DNA from 4 places in the Shewanella sedimentimangrovi genome. Region 1 is predicted to be linked to each of the others. Evidence: predicted binding sites of a transcription regulator. Region 1 holds the regulator's gene; each other region holds the start of a gene.
The links. The regulator LexA, encoded in region 1, represses DNA repair genes until DNA is damaged. The targets are predictions, from matches to a motif close to TACTGTATNNNNATACAGTA.
Positions count from the first base shown of each region.

Region 2: a site for LexA is predicted at 1,712-1,731, ahead of JYB85_RS10075 (YebG family protein). Genes of this name have one in related genera too.
Region 3: a site for LexA is predicted at 2,378-2,397, ahead of dinG (ATP-dependent DNA helicase DinG). Genes of this name have one in related genera too.
Region 4: a site for LexA is predicted at 1,470-1,489, ahead of recG (ATP-dependent DNA helicase RecG). Genes of this name have one in related genera too.

Region 1 covers NZ_CP071502.1:4,059,621-4,063,217, reverse strand. Annotated here, with positions in the region: partial or broken gene coxB (cytochrome c oxidase subunit II) at 1-997, opposite strand, end outside; gene JYB85_RS18135 (cell division inhibitor SulA) at 1,386-1,892, opposite strand; gene lexA (transcriptional repressor LexA) at 1,889-2,512, opposite strand; gene plsB (glycerol-3-phosphate 1-O-acyltransferase PlsB) at 2,663-3,597, shown strand, end outside.
Region 2 covers NZ_CP071502.1:2,327,907-2,331,503, forward strand. Annotated here, with positions in the region: gene proQ (RNA chaperone ProQ) at 3-692, opposite strand; gene JYB85_RS10070 (GAF domain-containing protein) at 929-1,387, opposite strand; gene JYB85_RS10075 (YebG family protein) at 1,416-1,700, opposite strand; gene JYB85_RS10080 (paraquat-inducible protein A) at 1,892-2,518, shown strand; gene JYB85_RS10085 (paraquat-inducible protein A) at 2,511-3,137, shown strand; gene JYB85_RS10090 (PqiB family protein) at 3,124-3,597, shown strand, end outside.
Region 3 covers NZ_CP071502.1:1,579,337-1,582,933, reverse strand. Annotated here, with positions in the region: gene JYB85_RS06690 (DNA polymerase II) at 1-2,308, opposite strand, end outside; gene dinG (ATP-dependent DNA helicase DinG) at 2,421-3,597, shown strand, end outside.
Region 4 covers NZ_CP071502.1:3,941,032-3,944,628, forward strand. Annotated here, with positions in the region: gene JYB85_RS17570 (penicillin-binding protein 1A) at 1-1,350, shown strand, start outside; gene recG (ATP-dependent DNA helicase RecG) at 1,506-3,581, shown strand.

The DNA.
Region 1 (3,597 bases):
CTTGCATAGCCGTACCCGCCTTGCCGTTAATCACAATTTCCAGGTGATTGGCGACAGGACCGGTGGCTATGGGGCTGCCATTGATCGCGGGGAATACGCCCGCCAAACCTGCACCATTGGGTTGGTGGCAGGCAGCACAACGGGCCATGTAAATTTGTTCACCCTGAGCCATGAGGTCATCCATCGACAGGGTTTGTGTCAGCGAGGCTTGGGCTTCCGCCGCTGCCTGTTGAGCAGAGGCTTTCTGGGCCACGAGCCAGTCATCAAACTGGGCTTCGGGCAAGACTTCCACCACTATGGGCATAAAGCCATGCTGCTTGCCGCATAACTCGGCGCATTGGCCCCGGTAGATGCCGGGTTTGTCGATGCGGGTCCAGGCCTCGTTGATGAAACCCGGGTTGGCGTCCTTCTTCACCGCAAAGGCAGGCACCCACCAGGAGTGGATAACGTCATCGGAGGTCATCAGGAAACGTATCTTGCGATTGGCAGGCAAGACCAGCGGTTTGTCTACTTCCAGTAAGTAGTTTTCGCCTTTGGCCTCGTTGCCTTCGATCTGCTCCATTGGCGTGGACAAGATGCTGTAAAAAGCGATGTCCTGATCGAAATAGCTGTAATGCCATTTCCATTGAGAACCTGTGACTTGCACCGTCAGATCTGCATTGGAAGGGTCTTCCATGGCGATCAGGGTTTTGGTGGCCGGTATGGCCATGGAGATAAGGATAATGAAAGGGATAATCGTCCAGGCTATTTCTACCTTGGTGCTCTCATGAAACTGAGCCGCCACAGCGCCCTTGGACTTTCGGTGGTTGATCATGGCGTAAATCATAGCGCCAAATACCACCACCCCGATGGCGCAGCAGATGTACAGAATCGTCATGTGCAGGTGATATACCCTGCCACTGATTTCTGTCACCCCCTGGGTCATATTCAGCGACATGTCTGCCGCTGCCAATTGCGGTGCCATCAGCACCAGAACACAATACAACAATCGCTTCACAAGACGTCTCCTCTGTCAATTGCGAATCGCAACTACAAAGAAGAGTCACACAGTAAGTCTCTGCTCTATGCAAACTCTTCGGTTCCCAAAAAAGCAACGATGACTTCAAAGTGCGTTGGCGGTTTATCTTGTTCTATCTGTAGCCTACTGCCTTGCTAACCACGCCTGCACCTACAGCTGAATATATCGGTCTGATACACAGAGGGCCGTGGTTAAACAGGGCTCACTGCGACGACATAATCTATCCCGGATATAACAAACTATCGTTGTTACCCTGAACTACATTACTTGCAGTTTAAATATTGATCAAGATCACTTTCTTTTCTAATTAACTGAAAAAATTATTGAAAAAAAGAGCCCCACTGGGGCTCAAGGGGATGGAAGGGGATCAGTGCAGCGGTTGAAACTGGTTGGAAAGGGTCATGGGAATAGCGGCTTGGTGGCAAGGATTTCCATGAGAGTGAGCATTTACATCCTGAAATATGACGCCCATGGCAACCGCACTCTTGGCAACCAGCTGTAAGCGGCGTTCATCTCTGGGGGCCAGGCTGCTGCTCCAGCAAAGTACCGCACTGGAAGTGCCACTGGTCAGCGCTCTTTCCATGGCCCACAGGGTTTCCACTTCATCCTTGGCATGCACCAGTAAGACCCTGTCCATACGCACGCCGGCCTGGGCCAGGAGGTCTTTGTAGCCTATATTGGGCGGACTGATCAGCACTATCCATCGACCCTGATGACTCAGCTGCGCCAATTGGGGGCACAAGTGCTTTAGTTCGTTACGGCCCTGATCGCTGGTGGTCAGCATGCTGACTTCCGTATTGGCGCCGGCATTGTCAGCAGGCAGGTCGCGCCACAGGCCGGGATGGCGGGGAGCATTACCGAGCAGCTTGTTCATAACCAGTCTCCGTTACGGATGACACCGACCGCCAGACCTTCAATGGTCAGACTTTGGCAGCTGAGATCGACTTTTATGGGGGCGTAGGCTTCGTTTTCGGCATGCAGGTAAACCACATTGCCCTTGCGTTCGAAGCGTTTGACCGTCACATCATCTTCAACCCGGGCGACCACCACCTGACCGTTACGGGCCTGCTGCATCTTGTGTACCGCCAACAGATCGCCTTCGAGTATGCCTATGTCCTTCATACTGTCACCCCGAACCCGCAGTAAAAAGTCGGCCTGGGGGCGGAACATGGCTGGATCCACCTGGTAATACTGCTCCACGTGTTCCTGGGCCAAAATAGGCTCACCGGCCGCCACCTGACCTATCAGCGGCAATCCCTGATGCTCAGCGTCTTCATGTTCGTCGCCCGCAAGACGAATACCGCGGGAGGTGCCGGGCATAATTTCAATACAGCCCTTCTTGGCCAGTGCCTTGAGATGTTCTTCGGCGGCATTGGCACTTTTGAAGCCCAAACGTGTGGCAATTTCGGCACGGGTTGGCGGCATACCGGTATCGGCGATATTGCGTTTGATCAGGTCCAGTATTTCAGCCTGGCGCGGTGTCAGCGGTCTCATACTCATTCCTGTTTTTCTATACAGTTACTGTTAGTATATACAGTATTTTAAACAGCGCAAGTATTAACCAGTGTTTAGATTATTGGCACTGTGACTGTGTGGTCTGATATTCTATGCGGCTAACGAAGTGGCCAAGATTGCTGAAGAAGAATGTCAACCCAAGACTCGCTGTGGTATAGAACCCTCCGCTGGATCCAGAAAAAACTGGTGCACACCATAGTGGTGCCCCAGGAGCCTTTTGCCGATCTTAATCTTGATGCGGCACGCCCCCTGGTTTACGTCATGAAAACCGAATCGGTCAGTGATATTGCCGCCCTGAGTGAAGTCACCGCCAAGTTTGGCTTGCCAAGCCCCTATGAGTCCCTGCACTTGAATGGTTTGAGCAGTCCGAGGGTGGTTTGCCTTGAGGGGGCGAAACCCCTGTTTGGGCAGCGTCAGGGCAATGAACCCTTCCTCAATGCTTTTATGCAGTTACTGTCTGTCCATAAGCAAAAGCCGGAGCTGGATATCCAGCTGGTCCCGGTGAGCCTTTATTGGGGCCGGACTCCGGGCAAGGAAGATGACAGCATGCGCGCGGCATTACTGGAGCGGGAAAATCCCACCTGGCTGCGCAAGTGCCTGATGATATTGTTCCTCGGTCGTCACAACTTCGTGCAGTTTTCCAATGCGGTTTCCCTGCGTTATATGGCCGATGAACACGGCACCGACAAACGCATTGCCCAGAAACTGGCCCGGGTGGCCAGGGTGCATTTCCGCCGTCAGCGCAAGGTGATGACAGGTCCGGCTTTGCCTAATCGTCAGGCCATGTTCCATGCGCTGTTGCAGTCCGATAACCTCAAAAAGGCCATTGCCGAAGAAGCGGCTGCCAAGAAGGTATCCGAGGCCAAGGCTCGCGAAACGGCTATAGGTTATCTCGACGAGATAGCGGCCGATTATTCGGACAGCCTGGTGCGGGTGGCGGAGCGCATGCTGACCTGGCTGTGGAACAAGCTCTACAGCGGTATCAATATCCGCGGTGCCGAGCAGGTTCGTCAGCTGCACCATGATGGCCATGAAATTGTCTATGTGCCCTGTCATCGCAGTCA
Region 2 (3,597 bases), 1.7 Mb from region 1:
GGTTACAGCAGTATATAGTCAGCCCTTACCTTGACAGTCAAGCCGCTATCCAACTGGACATGTACATCTTCCTTGTTGATATCGACGACTGTGCCGGCCACGGGTGACATACCCAATTTGACATTCACACGCTGTTTTGGTTTCAGATCGGCCAGTTTTGCCTGAACCAAATTGGAAACATCCACGGCGGGTTTAGCCTTGGTTTCAGCCTGTGATGGTTTGGCGGCACGTTCCTGACGGGGACGGTCCTGGCGCGGACGATCTTGACCTGGACGCTCCTGACGGGGGCGCTTGGCCTGTGGTTTACGGGCAGGCTTATCTGTTGCCTCGGCCTTGGGGGCGCGCTCGGCACGCTTGGCCTTGGCTTTCTCCTGACTTTCTTTCAGGGTCGCCTGGGCGTGATCTATGTGCTCTTGCTCCAACTCACCGCAGGGATTGCCATCAAGGTCAACCCTTACCGCACCTTCTTTGATGCACTTGAGGTAACGCCAGCTGCTGGTATAACGGCGCAGGGCAACACGAAGCTGTGTTTTACTGACTTTGGAATCATCAGCCAACCTTTCTGCCAGATCTTGAAACAAACCTATTTTCAGAGGTTTAGCCTCACCCTCGGCGATAAAGCACAGGGGGAATGTTTCATACAAATACGCCAGAATGGCGTTGGTGTCGGTCAACTTTTCTGTTGATTCCATTTCTACTTCCACAGTTCACAGGGACGCGGCTTTCTGATAGCGGCGTCGGTTATGTAAGGTTATGGCCACCCGGAGCCATCGCACACGTTAGCATTATATCGACGGATGCCAAAGTGCTTATAAACATTGATTAACAAATTTCCGTTAATCCGCCCCCCGCACGGCAGGAAGCAGCCGCCTATTATAAGGCGGCCTTGAGCGAATGCGACCGGGATTTACGCTAAATTGGTGGGATTTCAACCAAACAGGGTGTTTTCCAGCACCCGGACAGCCTGTTCCAGGCCCAATTGATCCGCTTCGTCGAAGCGGTCGAACACCGGACTGTCAATATCCAGCACGGCAACGACCTGCCCCTGCTTGCGAACCGGGATCACGATTTCGGAGTTGCTGGCTGAATCGCAGGCGATATGACCATCGAACTGGTGCACGTCGGCGACTCTCTGGGTGCTGTCCAGCGCTGCTGCGGTGCCACAGACGCCTTTGCCCCAGGGAATGCGATTACAGGCGACCTTACCCTGGAAGGGGCCAAGCACCAGCTCGTCACCACGACGGATATAGAAACCAACCCAGTTCAATTCGGTCAGCTGGCTGTTAAGCATGGCGGAGAAATTGGCCATGGCCGACACCATATCGTCGTCGCCCTCAAGCAGAGCTGCCAGTTGTCGGTTCAGTGATTGGTAAAATTCAGACTTCATGCAAGTACCTTATGCCAATGCCGTCTGATTAATCAGCGGCTTCTTTCCTGGTGTTTTTCTTGGGCGCGGCTTCTGCTTTGGCAAGCGGAGCGCCCTTGAGCAGGGATGATAGATCATCTTTGTGGGTGGCTAAATAGAAGGCCAACTTTTCTGTCTTACCATCGTCCAAATCCAGCCCGGCACCTTGGATAAATGGGATAAGACTGTCGGCGATATCCAGCATCTTGTCATAGGCATCGGCCTCTTTTTTCGATGTGAATGTCATCTTCTCCACCCCTTCTCTGACCACGACATATTGAGTGATAACTGCCATGATTGCCCTCTTACTGGTTATATATACAGTGCATAGAGTGTCACAGGTGCAACTAATGATGCAAGTCCGGAACGGGATCTGCTAGTATCATGGCATTAAAAGCGGCAATAATTGAATTCTTTTCACGTGATTACGCAAACTTACGTGCAGAAATGTCCGCCGCTGCCAAAGAGGAAGTCAGTTTAGCCATTATGCAAGACGATGCCGTAGACCAGACAGTCATTCTCTGCCGTGCCTGCGACATGGCGGTGCGCAAGCGAGCCCTGCCCTCCGGGGTCCGAGCCCTCTGTCCCCGCTGTCATACGGCACTGTACGACACGCCATATTGTTCCATTAACGGCATGCTGGCTTTGTGTGTGGCCGCCCTCGCCTTCTATCTGCCCGCCAACCTGTTTCCTGTGCTGGAGCTGCATTTTCTCGGCAGCGTCCGTACCGCCAGCGTGGTGGAAGGGGCCATGGCGGTGATGGCATTGGGTTACTGGGTGGTGGGTGTGGCCGTATTAACCGCCGCCGTCATTGCCCCCGGGATCCTGCTGCTGTCCATCCTGGGCCAGATCCTGTTAATCAAGGCCGGACTCAAGCAGGGATGGCAACGTACCACCTACGAATGGTTGCTGGAGCAGCACGGGCTGCTGAGCCAGTTAACCATGTTGGAAATCTATGTGATCAGCTTTCTGGTCTCAGCATTTCAGTTGGCAGATTTTTCCGATATCTATTTCGGTGTCGGTACCTTTTGTTTCACCATGCTGTTTCTGGTAACCCTGTTTCTGCAGCGTGAATACAACCTCGAACATATGTGGAGCTACCTCGATGTCTGAAGCCGGCACCCAGGGTAAGGATTTAGGCTTGCTGCTGTGCAGTGTCTGCCGCAAGGTGAACTCAGCCCATCTCAGCCATTGTTGTCGCTGCGGCGAGGCGATATCCGAGCGGAACTACAGCAGTTTGCAAAAAAGCTGGGCCCTGCTGCTCACCGCCGCCATTCTGTTGGTTCCAGCCAATATCTATCCCATCACCACCCTGGTGAATCAGGGGGTGGTCACCCAGGACACCATATTTTCCGGCATTAAGCACCTGGTGGATTCGGATATGCTGCCGATAGCCATCATAGTCTTTACCGCCAGCATACTGGTGCCCTGGCTCAAGATTATCGGCCTGGCCATCTACCTGAGCGCTATCAGCTTTCACCTGCCCATTCCCAAGCATTTATTGATGGGGGGCTTTCATATCATTGAATGGATTGGTCGCTGGTCCATGCTGGACTTATTTGTCATTTCCCTGACCGTGGCGCTGGTCAATATGGGACAGCTGCTGGACGCCAAACCCGCGCCGGCCGCAACCGCTTTTGCCTTGGTGATCCTGCTGACCCAGCTGGCTGCCAAGGTGTTGGATACTCGTTTACTTTGGGATCGACTGGAACTCGAACATGACGCAAATTGAAGCCCCGAAAGTTGTGAAGAAAAAGCTGTTTTCACCTGTCTGGCTCTTACCCTTGGTGGCTTTGGCTCTGGGCGCCTGGCTCGGGGTTAAAAGCATCCGCGAGTCCGGCGTGGAAATCCTTATCCACTTCCCCAGTGCCACAGGCATAGATGTGGCCAAAACCCTGGTCAAATATCAGGGCCTGACCGTGGGCAAGGTAACCGACATCGCTATTGACGACAACCTGGAGGGTGTGAACGTCAAGGTGAAAATGGACTATCGGGCCGGCGCATACTTAAAGGATGAAACCAAGTTCTGGCTGGTGACTCCCAAGGCATCCATCACTGGCGTCTCCGGCCTCGACGCACTGTTTTCCGGTAATTATATTGCGGTGCAACCGGGCGATGGTGACTCCCGCACCCAATTTGAGGCCGAGCGTGAAGCGCCGCCGCTGTTGCCCGGCAATGAGGGCATAGTGGTG
Region 3 (3,597 bases), 1.8 Mb from region 1:
TCTGTTTCTCAAGATAATATTCATAATCTATTGGCTGCCGGCTAAGCTGCAGCGGCTCTGCCCCTTGAGTCGTCATCACGTACTCTATTCTGGCGCCTCTTTGGCCCCAAACCGGATCGCCGGTACTCTCGAGTAACGCTCTGGCCGCCTTCACATGGGGTGCCGAAGCACTGTAGTCAACAAGCTTTCGCCTCAGACGCTTGCGGAACACCAACTCATCATCCAGGTCACCTTTAAACAGGGCATCAATATTGTCCTTGATGTAAGCAACCATATCTTCACCGGCAAAGAGTCTGCGATAAAGCTCATGCTGTAATCGCTTAGCCAGTGGACTCCAGTCACTGCGAACCTGCTCCATTCCCTTGAACACTATGCGGGACTGACCATGATCGTCATATTCCCCCACATAGCGCTTTTTGCTGCCTTCGGCAGAGTGCCTCAAGGTCGGCATAAAAAAATGCCGGTAGTGACGCTCATATTCCAGTTCCAGAAAACTTTCCAACTGCCATTCCTGCCACAACCTGTCACGCCAAAGCCCATTGACCCGGTTCACAAGCATTTTCCCGGTAGCATCGGCATCTGCCGCCTCATCCCCAAGCCAGACAAAGGTAGAGTCCGTGTCACCGTAGATCACCTGGTAACCCAGTTCTTCAATCCAGGCGCGGGTCTGGCGCATGATTTCATGGCCCCGCAGGGTGATGGAACTGGCAAGTCTGGTGTCGTGGAATACACAACCGCTGGAGCCAAGCACCCCGTAGAGGGAATTCATGATGATCTTGATAGCCTGGGACAAGGGCGCGTTACCGTCCCGTTTGGCTTCTTCCCTGCGAGCGGCCAAAGTGGCGATAATGCCTGGCAAAATAGGTTGCTTGCGGCTGAACCTGGCGCCTCTGAAACCGGGAACCGAGTCTTGCTCGCTTTCCTGAAGTCCTTCTATCAAGCCCTTGGGATCGATTAAAAAACTGCGGATAATCGAGGGATACAAACTCTTGAAGTCCAGCACCAAAATATTGCGATACAGCCCTGGAAGCGAATCCATCACATATCCCCCGGGGCTGTCCTGCCCGGGAACGGCTCCCATGGCCGGTGCCACATAACCTTGCCGGTGTAGATGAGGCAGATAGAGGTGGGTAAATGCCGCCACCGATGCGCCGACCCGCCCCAGTTCAAGACCCGTCAATCTGGCCCGCTCCAGGGCAAACTCAAACAGGTGAGTGTGGGCAAAGATTTCCCACACCAGTTGGCAGTCCATCAGGTTGTAACGGGCCAGCGCCGGTTTGTCCTCCAGGAATAAGCGGGTGATTTCCTCCCCCCTGTCGTCCACCTTATCGATTGCCTTCCCCTTGCCCAGCAAGGCAGAAGCCACGGACTGCAGAGAAAAACTGTCGAACTGGAAGAAGGCGGCCTTGAGCCAATCAATGCCATCGAGCACCACCCGGCCCGGTAAATCCAGGGTTTCGGGTCTGTGCTTATCGGCGACTTTCCAGCCAAGCTCGCTGCCTCCCCGGCCAATGGTGAGTGAAAGGCCATGGTGTTGCGCGCGGCGGCTTAGCAGGGACAAATCAAACCCCACTATTGACCAACCTATGATGATGTCGGGATCGGCTGCTGCAAACCAAGCTATGATGGCTTCCAGCAGCGCTTTTTCATCGCTGGCCCATTGGATATCACAGTCGCTTGGCGCCGCCCTGGCCTCCCCCGCCTGCCCGACCATAATGACCAAGGGCGCAACATCGCCGAAGAAACCTATGGAATAGAGCTCGCCCTGCATGCTGCACTCGAGATCAACAGATACGGCCTTAAGGCTTACCCCCGGATCCTGCGAAGCGCACCTGACCCTTTGGGCCTCAAACCGGCGCACACCGGCAAGGCACTCCACTTCATAGCCAGAAAACTCGGCATCCAAGGCCACGAAACGCTCAATTAAAAATCGTTGCTCCGGCCTGATATCATCCTCAAACAGGCGAATACCCATATCGGTTGCCATCCGCCGCACTTGCCTGTGGGCCCGGGCTGAAGCTGAATAGAGCGCGCTGACCGCCTGCCCCTCGAAGCTTTTAAGGCTCAGCGGCTTAATCTGGCCACCAGCCTGTGCCACGGCTCGCTTTAATTGCAGCGCGTCCTGCTGATGGCAAAAGGCAAGCCAGGGCTGATCCCTGACAATCACCTGGACCGGGCCCTGCGCTGTGGCCACATAATATTCCAGCACAGACTGTCCCTGCTCAAGCCTGTTTGCCCGGGTCAGGATGCGCCCGCTAATCACCGAGGTGACTGGGCTGGATAAATGATGATTGCCGGGAACAGACATGGGCACGACCACAGATAAAGGCTTGCAAGTGACAGGCGTGACGAATTAATGGTTCTTAGCCTAAGCAATCACTGTTATTATGTACAGCATTATCGAGAGCACAGAGCCTGACATGCTGCCAGAAAAAGTGAAAACCCAAATTCGGGCCATCTATAAAGACATAGCCCAATCGCTGCCCCATTTCCGTTCCCGGCGCGAACAAAACTATATGGTGGCAGAGATCTCCAAGACCCTGGCAGGTGACTACGACAAACACAGGCGCATCATAGTGGTTGAGGCCGGCACGGGTATTGGTAAATCCCTGTCCTATATTCTCGGTACTATCCCGCTGGCGCTGGAAAGCAAAAAAAAGGTCTGCATTGCCACCGCCACCGTGGCTCTGCAGGAGCAATTGCTGAATAAAGATCTGCCCTTTTTTAAAGAACAGTCGGGACTCAACTTCCGTTTCGGTTTGGTCAAGGGGCGCCAGCGCTATGTTTGTCTGGCCAAGCTCGAAATGCTCATCGGCGACAACAATGGCACCCAGATGGCCATGTGGCAGACCAAACCCGACACAGCACAGGTGGAATTGCTGCAAAAATTGCATCAGGACTTCCATAAGGGCCGCTGGAATGGTGAGCTGGACACCCTTGAAGTGCCCCTGCCCGACCATTTATGGCAGCAAATCGCCTGCGACAAGCACAGCTGTCACAGACAGCAAGCCAGTCACAGGCAGTGTCCCTTCCACAAGGCCCGTGAAGATGTGGATACCTGGGATGTGCTGATCGCCAACCACAGCCTGCTGTTTGCCGATCTGGAATTGGGCGGAGGTGTGATACTGCCGGATCCGGAAGATGTCTTTTACGTCATAGACGAAGCCCATCATCTGCCCATAGTGGCGCGGGATTTTTCCAGCGCCCAGGCCACCTTGCGGGGTGCCTGTGACTGGCTGGAGAAAATTGGCAAAACCGCGGCCAAATTGCAGCACCAGATAAAGAGCAACAACATTATCGCCCCGGCCCAGGCAATGCAGGACCATGTGACGGATCTGTGCGCCCAGCTCAATCAGGTGGCCCATTTTTGCGACGGCCAATTGGCAAAGTTTGACAATCCGGAAAACCGCCTGCGCTTTACCAATGGTGAATTGCCCGAGGTACTCAAGTGCCATGCGGAAAACCTGGCCACGGCCTCTTCATCGGCACTGAAACAATTCAATAAAATGCAATTGCTGCTGGCCGAGGCCATCAAGGACGGCGACATTCCCAGACATCAGGCCGACAGCCTGCAAAGCGAAACCGGCTTTATGCTGC
Region 4 (3,597 bases), 120 kb from region 1:
CGTCAGGGAGCCGCGCCGACCAAGGCCTCTGAGGTGCTCAACCCCGGCGAACGTATTTGGGTCCGTCATAATGGCGAGCAATGGCAACTGTCCCAAGTACCGGAAGTCTCCAGTGCCACAGTCACCCTGGATCCTAAAAATGGCGCCATTTTGGCCTTGGTGGGCGGTTTCAGCTTCTCACAGAGCCAGTACAACAGGGTCACTCAGGCCAAACGCCAGCTGGGGTCCAATATCAAACCCTTTATCTACGCTGCTGCGCTGGAAAAAGACTTTACCCTGGCGACCCTGATCAATAACGCCCCCATCAACAAACCCGATATCCGTCAGGGAACCGCTTGGCGCCCCAAAAACTCACCGGATATCTATGGCGGGCCGACCCGACTTCGAGTGGGTCTGGCTCAGTCTATCAACGTGATGTCGGTGCGGGCCATGCGCCACATTGGACTCGACGAGACCATAGCGACCCTGGCCCGTTTTGGCTTTGATCCTGCCGATCTGCCCCGTAACGAATCCCTGGCCCTGGGCTCCCCCTCGGTTACCCCGCTGCAGGTTGTGACCGCCTTTGCCAGTTTCGCCAATGGTGGCTTCCTGCTGGAGCCCTACTTTATCGATCGCATTGAGCATGCCGATGGCACACTGGCGGAAAAGGCGAACCCGGCATTGGCCTGTGAGCCACCACAAAGCGACGATCAGGCAATGCAATCTTTAATCAATGCCATGCAGCAGGAAGCGGGCACGCCACAGGCGCCATGCGGCGGCACAGATGCGCGTTATGCCGAGCGGGTTATTTCCAAGCAAACCGCATTCTTGGTTGGTGATGCACTCAAGAGCGTGATCTGGGGTGGCGGTGACTGGAGTCAGGGCACAGGTTGGAACGGTACAGCCTGGCGGGCGGCAAGGCTGATAAAACGTCATGATATTGCCGGTAAGACAGGTACCACCAACGAATCCCGAGACACCTGGTTCAGTGGATTCAACCCCAAGTTGGTCAGCACCTTCTGGGTCGGGTTTGATGACCACAGCCGCGAGCTTGGCCGTACAGCTTGGAACGCCAATGGCGCCAAAGATCAGATTTCAGGCGCCGAAGCCGGTGCGAAAACAGCAGGTCCAGGTTGGAACGAATTCATGCTGCACGCGTTAGAGGGAACGGAAGAGATAGCTATAGTGCCGCCCGAAGGCATAGTTTCAGCGCGCATAGATCTGGCCAGTGGCAAACTGAGTCGCAAAACAGACCAAACCAGCGACTTTGAATATTTCCGCGCCGGTACTGAACCAACAGAATATGCCACCGAGACCCAGGACAGCAGCACTATCTTCACCGACTCACCGCCGGAAGAATTATTCCAATAGCGATTTTGAAGGGGCCGTAAGGCCCCTTTCATATCAGGCACACAGCCCACGGCAAATAAATAATCCGACAAGCCCACCGGATACAAGCCTTGGTTGCTCAGTCGTTATTCTCTGTTAGTATATGTATAAATTCACAGTAATTCGGTGCAAACCGCGTGCAGAGACTGGATCTTGTCCCAATTACCGAGCTCAAGGGCGTTGCTGCCCGGGTTGCGGAAAAGCTGGCCAAACTGGGGGTACATACCGTCCAGGATCTGTTGTTTCATTTGCCGCTGCGCTATGAAGATCGCACCCGCATTTATCCCATCGCAGGATTGACGCCCGGCAGTTACGCCACGGTTGAGGCCGAAGTTGTATCGGCCCAGATAGTCAATGGTCGCAAGCGCATGCTGACCTGCAACGTCCGCGACAACAGTGGCGGTCTGACCCTGAGATTCTTTAATTTCTCCATGGCGCAAAAAAACGGCCTGCAACCCGGATTGACCATCAGGGCCTATGGCGAGATCCGCCGTGGCCAGTCCCAATTGGAGATCATTCATCCGGAATATAAGCTTACCGCACCGGGTGAAGCCCCGGCCCTGAGCGAAACCTTGACTCCCATCTATCCCACCACTGAGGGATTAAAGCAGGCCAGCTGGATCCGGCTGACGGAGCAGGCTTTGGAAATGCTGGAAGAAGGGGGATTGCAGGAGCTGCTGCCCACGACGCTGCAACCCAATCAATTGAGCTTGGCGCAGGCGGTGCGAATTTTGCACCGTCCCCCAACCGATGCCGATCCCCTGGCCTTTGAACTGGGGCAGCATCCGGCACAACAAAGATTGGTACAGGAAGAGCTACTGGCACACAACCTCAGCATGCTTAAACTGCGGCAACGCAGTAATCAGGATAGCGCCATCCAGATGCACAGCACGGGGCAGCTGATCCCCGATTTTCTTGCCGCCCTGCCCTTCAGCCCCACGGCGGCGCAGCAGAGGGTGGTTAAGGACATTCACAAAGATCTGGCCAAGCCCACCCCCATGATGCGCCTGGTTCAGGGTGATGTTGGCTCCGGCAAGACTCTGGTGGCCGCCCTGGCAGCACTCGCGGCCATAGAAAACGGCTATCAGGTCGCCATGATGGCCCCCACAGAACTACTGGCGGAGCAACACGCAGCCAATTTCGAGCGCTGGTTTGCCCCGCTTGGCCTCAAGGTCGGTTGGCTCGCCGGCAAACTCAAGGGCAAGGCCAGGCAACAATCCCTGGCCGACATCGAATCCGGCGCCGCGCAGATGGTCATAGGCACCCACGCCATTTTCCAGGAACAGGTGAATTTCAAACAGCTAGCCTTGGTGATTATCGACGAGCAGCACAGGTTCGGCGTCCATCAGCGGCTGGGACTGAGAGAAAAAGGCATGGGCCAGGGCTATCATCCTCATCAATTGATCATGACGGCCACGCCCATCCCCAGAACCCTGGCCATGACGGCCTATGCGGACCTGGATACTTCGGTAATAGACGAATTGCCGCCGGGAAGGACACCCATTACAACGGTCGCCATTCCCGATGGACGCCGCCAGGACATCATAGAGCGGGTGCGACAGGCGGCATTGCAGGACAAACGCCAGGCCTACTGGGTCTGCACCCTGATAGAAGAGTCCGAGGTACTGGAGTGCCAGGCGGCCGAAGATACCGCCAACGAGCTGATCACCGCCTTGCCGGAACTCAGGGTCGGCCTGGTACATGGAAGGATGAAGGCGGCGGACAAGCAGGAAATCATGGCGGCCTTCAAAGCCGGCACCCTGGATCTGCTGGTGGCGACCACGGTAATTGAGGTGGGCGTGGATGTCCCCAACGCCAGCCTGATGATCATTGAAAACCCGGAAAGATTGGGACTGGCCCAATTACATCAATTGCGTGGCCGGGTCGGACGCGGGGCCGTCGCCAGTCACTGTGTCCTGCTCTACAAGGCGCCCTTATCCCAGACCGCCACCAAGCGCCTCGGCGTACTGAGACAGAGCAACGATGGGTTCGTTATTGCCCAGCAAGATCTGGAAATCCGCGGCCCGGGAGAAGTATTGGGCACACGTCAAACGGGACTGGCACAGATGAAGGTGGCGGATTTGGTGCGGGATCAGGCACTGATCCCCCACATACAAAAACTCGCCAGACACGTGATGGTACAGGCGCCGGCCAATGTCGATGCCATCATTCACCGTTGGCTCGGTGACCGCGAGCAATACGTCCAGGCCTGATAAATTCGGTCTCCGA